DNA from 3 places in the Bradyrhizobium sp. SZCCHNRI2009 genome. Region 3 is predicted to be linked to each of the others. Evidence: riboswitches for the same ligand, from Rfam matches in the RefSeq annotation. Region 3 holds a riboswitch; each other region holds the start of a gene.
The links. A riboswitch is a leader RNA that binds a small molecule or an ion and turns the genes downstream of it on or off. The one in region 3 is predicted to bind S-adenosylmethionine.
Positions count from the first base shown of each region.

Region 1: another riboswitch for S-adenosylmethionine. It lies ahead of QX041_RS25925 (GNAT family N-acetyltransferase); the one in region 3 lies ahead of QX041_RS24350 (homoserine O-acetyltransferase).
Region 2: another riboswitch for S-adenosylmethionine. It lies ahead of QX041_RS13385 (O-succinylhomoserine sulfhydrylase); the one in region 3 lies ahead of QX041_RS24350 (homoserine O-acetyltransferase).

Region 1 is NZ_JAUEUH010000008.1:67,222-69,484, forward strand. Features, by position in the region: gene QX041_RS25920 (hypothetical protein) at 1-55, opposite strand, end outside; gene QX041_RS25925 (GNAT family N-acetyltransferase) at 375-845, opposite strand; SAM-I-IV-variant riboswitch at 891-1,000, opposite strand; gene QX041_RS25930 (energy transducer TonB) at 1,190-1,669, shown strand; gene hyi (hydroxypyruvate isomerase) at 1,813-2,263, opposite strand, start outside.
Region 2 is NZ_JAUEUH010000003.1:309,903-312,165, reverse strand. Features, by position in the region: gene QX041_RS13385 (O-succinylhomoserine sulfhydrylase) at 1-1,003, opposite strand, end outside; SAM riboswitch at 1,080-1,159, opposite strand; gene QX041_RS13380 (2'-deoxycytidine 5'-triphosphate deaminase) at 1,272-2,263, shown strand, end outside.
Region 3 is NZ_JAUEUH010000007.1:158,097-160,359, reverse strand. Features, by position in the region: gene QX041_RS24350 (homoserine O-acetyltransferase) at 1-1,064, opposite strand, end outside; SAM riboswitch at 1,156-1,235, opposite strand; gene QX041_RS24345 (chorismate mutase) at 1,433-2,263, shown strand, end outside.

The DNA of each region.
Region 1 (2,263 bases), on a different contig from region 3:
ACCGAAGGCGACAATGCGCGCGCGCATGATCGCTTTCGTCAAACAGCATGAACATGGCCGTCTCGCCCTTGGTGCCGCCGAACAAGAGTATTCTGTTCCGTTCTTCCAAACCACACCCCCATTTCCGCAGGCACCGCTTCGAAAACTTCAATCAGCATACCAAGCCAGCGCAGCAATGTCGCCTGTTGTGAAGGGTTTCGGATGCCGGCCGCATGATTGGCGGCGCGGCATATTCGGGCGGCCGGCGTCCGAAGGCCTCCAAGGGAGGAAACCGCGCATGTTGAGCGGGGTGGCGCGGCAAGCGCTATGGGAATTTGAGCAATCTAAGAGCAGACTTGATCATCTATTCCTTGTCGGCACATCGCCCTCGACGATCATTTCGTCAGCCATCTCTCGAAGTACAAATTGATCGGGTTGGAAACGTAAGGGCCATACGCTGGGCCCGGAACGAACCCCTTCGCCCGATAGAGCCTCTGGGCATCGGGAAGAAATTCCGTGGTTTCCAACCGCAGAACCGGCAGCTTGGCGATCAGTGCCGCTTCCACGACGCGCGTCAAGAGCCTGCTGCCTATTCCAGTTGTCCGAACCTCGGTGACGACATACATGCGCTTCACCTCTCCGGTACCATCCGCGAACACCTGCAGCCCCGCACAGCCAACGGCTTGTCCGGCAATCCGCGCGATAAACATTTGCGTGTCGTCGTGCGCTAGCCGATCAATTGGAGAGCCGTGATTCCTTTCCACCCCGCAGACCTTGTTTAAGAAATCGTCCAGCGCGGTTACGAGGTCAATCAGGTCCTGGGACCTTGCATCGGCCGGCTCAATTTCGATTCTATCGACAGTCATTCTCGTCCCCTTCTTCGAAGAGAGGAGCGCATGACGCCGTGGTGGCTTGTCCCGTTTAGTTGCCGGACCGGCCACATCTTCTTCCGAAGGAAGAAAGCCACCTTGCTCGGGGAGCAGGTTGGCGCTGGGCGTCGGCCCAACTCTTGATGTTGGAGTTGACGATAGCGGGCACTATCGAGCTTGGCAAGCACGCCCCAGTTTGAGGAACAACGCGCGGCCGCTCCTGGCCCAACGCGGACCTTTTCAGCCGACGCTGGCGACGTACGAGACGGGCGCTTCGCGCAACTGCGCCATACCGGCAATTTTTGGTTGTGAATTATCTTCGCGTGTGATGAAATCTCCCTATGAACGCTAGAAGTCCTTCGCTGGCCGGTCTGTTCGTACTGCTACTGGCTTCGGCGTCTTTCTCATATGCGCAAACAGAAAGTGTCGGCGCTCAGGCAAGCGCTCGCGAAGCGTGGAAAAAGAAGATTGTAATACTGCTAGTGAGCAAGAGAACGTTTCCGCCAGGGGCGGCCGGTCAAAGTGGCACGGCCAAGGTCAAGTTTGTCATTGATCGGCAGGGGAAACTGATTTCCAGAGAACTGGTGGAAAGCGCCGGCTCCGAACTACTCGATACGGCGGCCCTAAGTATGATTGAGCGAGCGGAACCATTTCCGGAGCCGCCCGCAGAGATGAGCGACGATAGCTTCACCTTTACGGTACCCATCAACTTTGCCAACAGGAAGCAGTTGCCTTGGGCAGGCGGACAATGGCCTGCCGAGTGGGTCGACGAGCAGAAGAAGATTGACACAAAAATTCACGGCATCTGTCGTGGCTGCTAAGGCGTGAGTGAAACTCACGCGCTACAACACTGAAGCTGCGCCATCCTGTTGCGCTCGATGCAATCCATAAGCCTCGCGTGAAGGGACCGGAGCGGCGGCATCTTCCTCGGCGGCCAACCCGGGCTGAATGGCACGTAGTAAACTCAGTTCGCGGGAACGATCGCCCGGTCCGTCAGCCAGCCAAGTCCCTCCGCGGTCGTCGTCTGCGGCTTGTACTCGCAGCCGATCCAGCCGGAATAGCCGATCGTGTCGAGATGGCGGAACAAGAAGGCGTAGTTGATCTCGCCGGTGCCCGGCTCGTGGCGGCCGGGATTGTCGGCGAGTTGGATGTGGGCGATGCGGGCGAGATGCTTCTGCATCGTGCGGGCGAGATCGCCCTCCATGATCTGCATGTGGTAGATGTCGTACTGGACGAACAGATTGTCGGACTCGACCTCCGAGATCAGCTGAAGCGCTTGTGCCGTGCGGTTGAGGACAAAGCCGGGAATGTCGAGTGTGTTGATCGGCTCGATCAGCAGCTTGATCCCCTGCGCCTTCAGCGCGGTCGCGGCGAAGCGCAGGTTGCGGACCAGCACCTGGTTGAGCTCGCGCGGA
Region 2 (2,263 bases), on a different contig from region 3:
TGAGCGTACGGAACGCAGCCGCCTTGCCGCCCTTGACCTCGAAGCCGACCAGGGTCGAGCCGGCGCGCATCTGCTTGCGGACGGTTGCCGCCTGCGGATGGTCCGCGCGGCCCGGATAGATCAGCCGCGAGATCTTCCGATGCGCGGCGAGGAAGTCGGCCACCTTCGCCGCCGTCTCGGTCTGCGCGCGCACGCGCACCGCCAGGGTCTCCAGACCCTTGAGCAGAACCCAGGCGTTGAACGGCGAGATCGACGGGCCGGTCTGGCGCATGAAATTGTGGATGTGCTCGGCGATGAACGCCTCCGACGACAGGATCACACCGCCGAGGCAGCGGCCTTGGCCGTCGATGTGCTTGGTCGCGGAATACACCACGACGTCAGCGCCGAGCGCGAGCGGGCTCTGCCAGATCGGGGTGGCGAACACGTTGTCGACGATCAGCCGCGCGCCATGGGCGTGCGCGATCTCGGCGATGGCGGGGATGTCCATCACGTCGAGCGTCGGATTGGTCGGGCTCTCCAGGAAGAACGACTTGGTGTTGGGTCTGACCGCCTTCTGCCACTGGGCGAGGTCGAGCCCATCGACCAGGGTCGACTCGATGCCGTAGCGCGGCAAGAGATCCTCGACCACGTAGCGGCACGAGCCGAACAGCGCCTTGGCCGCGACGACGTGGTCGCCGGCACGGAGGGGAGCCAGGATTGCCGTGGTGACCGCGGCCATTCCGGTTGCGGCCGAGCGGCAGGCCTCGGCGCCCTCGAGCTCGATCATGCGGCGCTCGAACATCGCCGTGGTGGGATTGGAGAAGCGCGAATAGATGAAGCCGGGATCCTCGCCCTTGAAGCGCGCCTCGCATTCCTCGGCGGTGGCGTAGACGAACCCTTGGGTGAGATAGAGCGCCTCGGCGGTCTCGCCGAATTCGGAGCGCAAGGTGCCGGAATGCACCAGCCTCGTTTCGGGACGATAGTGGGCGAACGACGCCGGCGCCTTCGCGGGGGACTTCGACATGTGACCTCCATCGTGGCCACCGCCTTGAGCGATGGGCACAAAAAAACCGGCCTGGGACAAAACCTCAAGGCCGGGATCACATTCGTCCCCGGCCTGTTTAGCGACTTATTTTACGTGGCTGCAAGCCGGCCGGCTCAAATCACCACGGGATAAGTCGTGCTCATAGTCGCAACCGGCCTTTCCGTCAAGCCAGCCATCGGATAACCGGTCAAAAGACCCTATATTGGCTCAATAAGCCGCCGTTCCGGCGCCTGCAAAGGATCAGGTCTTGCCGTTTTCGCTCAGCCCCGACGCCCACGGCATCCTCCCCGATCGCATGATCGTGGCGATGACGGAGGCTGGCCTGATCATCCCCGAATATGATTTCGTCGAGAGCCAGATCCAGCCGGCGAGCCTCGATCTGCGGCTCGGCGACATCGCCTATCGCGTGCGTGCGAGCTTCCTGCCCGGGCCGGGCGCGACGGTCGCCGAGCGCATCGACGAGCTCAAGCTGCACGAATTCGCACTTGCCGACGGCGCGGTGCTGGAGACCAACTGCGTCTACATCGTGCCGCTGTTGGAGAGCCTGGCGCTGCCCAAGGACATCGTCGCGGCCGCCAATCCGAAAAGCTCGACCGGGCGGCTCGACGTGTTCACCCGCGTGATCGCCGACGGCACGCGACGCTTCGACATGATCGGCGCGGGCTATCACGGCCCGCTCTATGCCGAGATCAGCCCGAAGACGTTCCCGGTCCTGCTGCGCGAGGGCTCGCGCCTGTCCCAGGTTCGCTTCCGCTATCGCGACGCGGTCCTGTCGGAGGACGAACTGATCGCGCTGCACCAGGCCGAGCGACTGGTGGATCGCGACGATGCCGATCTCACCGGCGGCGTCGCGCTTTCCGTCGACCTGTCCGGCAGCAATGCGAACGGATATGTGGGCTATCGCGCCAAGCGCCACACCGGCGTCGTCGACGTCGACCGCCGCGCCGGCTATCCGGTCGAGGAGTTCTGGGAGCCGATCAAGGCACGTACCGACGGCAGCCTCATTCTCGATCCCGGCGAGTTCTACATCCTGGCCTCCAAGGAGGCCGTGCAGGTGCCGCCGGACTACGCCGCGGAGATGGTGCCGTTCGATCCGCTGGTCGGCGAATTCCGCGTCCACTATGCCGGCTTCTTCGATCCCGGCTTCGGCTATGCCGGCGCCGGCGGGCAGGGCTCGCGCGCGGTGCTCGAGGTGCGCTCGCGCGAGGTGCCGTTCATCCTCGAGCACGGCCAGATCGT
Region 3 (2,263 bases):
GCATTGAGCGCATGCACCAGCGCCCGCGATTCCGCGGTCGGAAACAGCCAGTCGCTGGTGAAGGACACCACGCAGAAGCGGGTCTGGATGCCGCGGAACGCCGCCGCCAGCACGCCGTCATGATCGGCGGCGATGTCGAAATAGTCCATCGCCCGCGTCAGATAGAGATAGGAGTTGGCGTCGAAGCGCTCGACGAAGGACGAGCCCTGATAGCGCAGATAGCTCTCGACCTGGAAATCGGCGTCGAACGAGAAGGTCGGCAGTTCGCGGTCCTGCATGCGGCGGCCGAACTTGCGATGCAGGGCGGCATCCGACAGATAGGTGATATGCGCGGCCATCCGTGCCACCGCGAGGCCGCGATGCGGATGAGTGCCCTTGTCGCCGTAGCGGCCGTGGTCCCAGTCGGGATCGGCCATCACGGCCTGGCGGCCGAGCTCGTGGAAGGCGATGTTCTGCGCCGAATGCCGCGTCGCGCAGGCGATCGCGAGATTCGCGAACACGCGGGTGGGATAGGCCACCGTCCATTGCAGCGCCTGCATGCCGCCCATCGAGCCGCCGACCACGGCGAACAACGTGTCGATGCCGAGATGATCGATCAGCATGGCCTGAGCGCGCACCATGTCGGGGATGGTGATGATCGGGAAATCGAGCCCCCACACCTTGCCGGTGGCGGGATTCAGCGAGGCCGGGCCGGTCGAGCCCATGCAGCCGCCGATCACGTTCGAGCAGATGATGAAATAACGGCTCGGGTCGAGCGGGCGGCCAGGGCCGACCAGCGTCTCCCACCAGCCGGGCTTGCCGGTGACGGGATGGCGGTTGGCGACGTGCTGGTCGCCGGTCAGGGCGTGGCAGACCAGGACCGCGTTGGACCTGTCGGCGTTGAGTTCGCCATAGGTCTGGTAGGCGATCTGGAACGGCGACAGGTCGACGCCGCAATCGAGCCTGAGCGGCTTGTCAGCGCCGAACTGCGCGACCAGCGAGCTCGGATGATCGACCTCGTGCGAGCGCTCTTCGGGCGCAATCGTGCGCAGCGCGGAGGTGGGTTTCGGCGTCAGGCCTGTCATGTCTCTCACCCCGGCCATCCGGCAAGGGCTCCCGAACCACGTGACATATCAGGCCATGAAAAACCCGGCCTGAACTGGGGTTCGGCCGGGATCGATAACGTCCCCGGCCTGTTTAGCGAGTTTTTTAACGTGGCTGCAAGCCGGCCGGCTCAAATGACCACGGAACAGGCAGAAACTAGTCCCGCGGGCGCTCCGCGTCAAGGCAAGCTGGGGTTGACCGCCGATCGGGCGCCCCACGGCTGCAAACCAGCCAAGCCTAGGCGGCACAAGGTAAACTTGCTGTTGCGCGCGTCTCCCGCATCGGAGAGAACGACATCCGTTCCAGTCGGCCGCACGTTAACCGGTGGCCTGCGAAGAGTGACCAGCCCATGTCCAACCCGCCGCCTGCCCCGCCTTCGCTTGCCGATTTGCGCAAGGAGATCGACGCGATCGACGAGCAGGTCCATCAGCTCCTGATGAACAGGGCCGACATCATCGACCGGCTGATCAAGGTCAAGAAGACCCAGGAGGTCGGCTCGGCATTCCGGCCGGCGCGAGAGGCCGACATGATGCGGCGCCTGGTGCAGCGCCATCGCGGCATCCTGCCGCTCGACACCGTCGAGGGCATCTGGCGCGTGATCGTCTCGACGTTCACTTACGTGCAGGCGCCGTTCTCGGTTCACGCCGACGTGTCGGTCGGCGAATCCGCGATGCGCGATTCCGCCAGGTTCCATTTCGGCTTCGTGGTGCCTTATGTCGCCCATTTCAGCGCCCAGGCCGCCGTCGAAGCCGTGGCGCGCTCGAAGGGCGATCTTGCGCTGGTGTCGACGACATCGGGGCATACGCCGTGGTGGATCACGCTCGAGCCCGTGGGCGCGCCGAAGATCATCGCCCGGATGCCGTTCATCGAGCGTGCCGACCATCCGGCGGCGCTGCCGGTGTTCGCGGTGTCGCGGGTCGCCGACGACGCGCTCGTGCTGGAGGTCGAGACCTGGAGCATCCGCGTCTCCGGCTGGAATGCGCAGGTGTCGCGCGCGCTGTCGCCGCTGGCCGACGTGGTCGCGGTGCCCGATACCGCCTTCGACGGCGCCGCGCTGCTGGTGTCGATCGAGGCGCCGTCGAACCTCGACAAGATCAAGGCTGCCCTAATCGCGGCGGGCGCCTCGGTCCGCTCGACGGCCCTCGTCGGCGGCCATGCGAAACGCTATACGGTTCCGAGC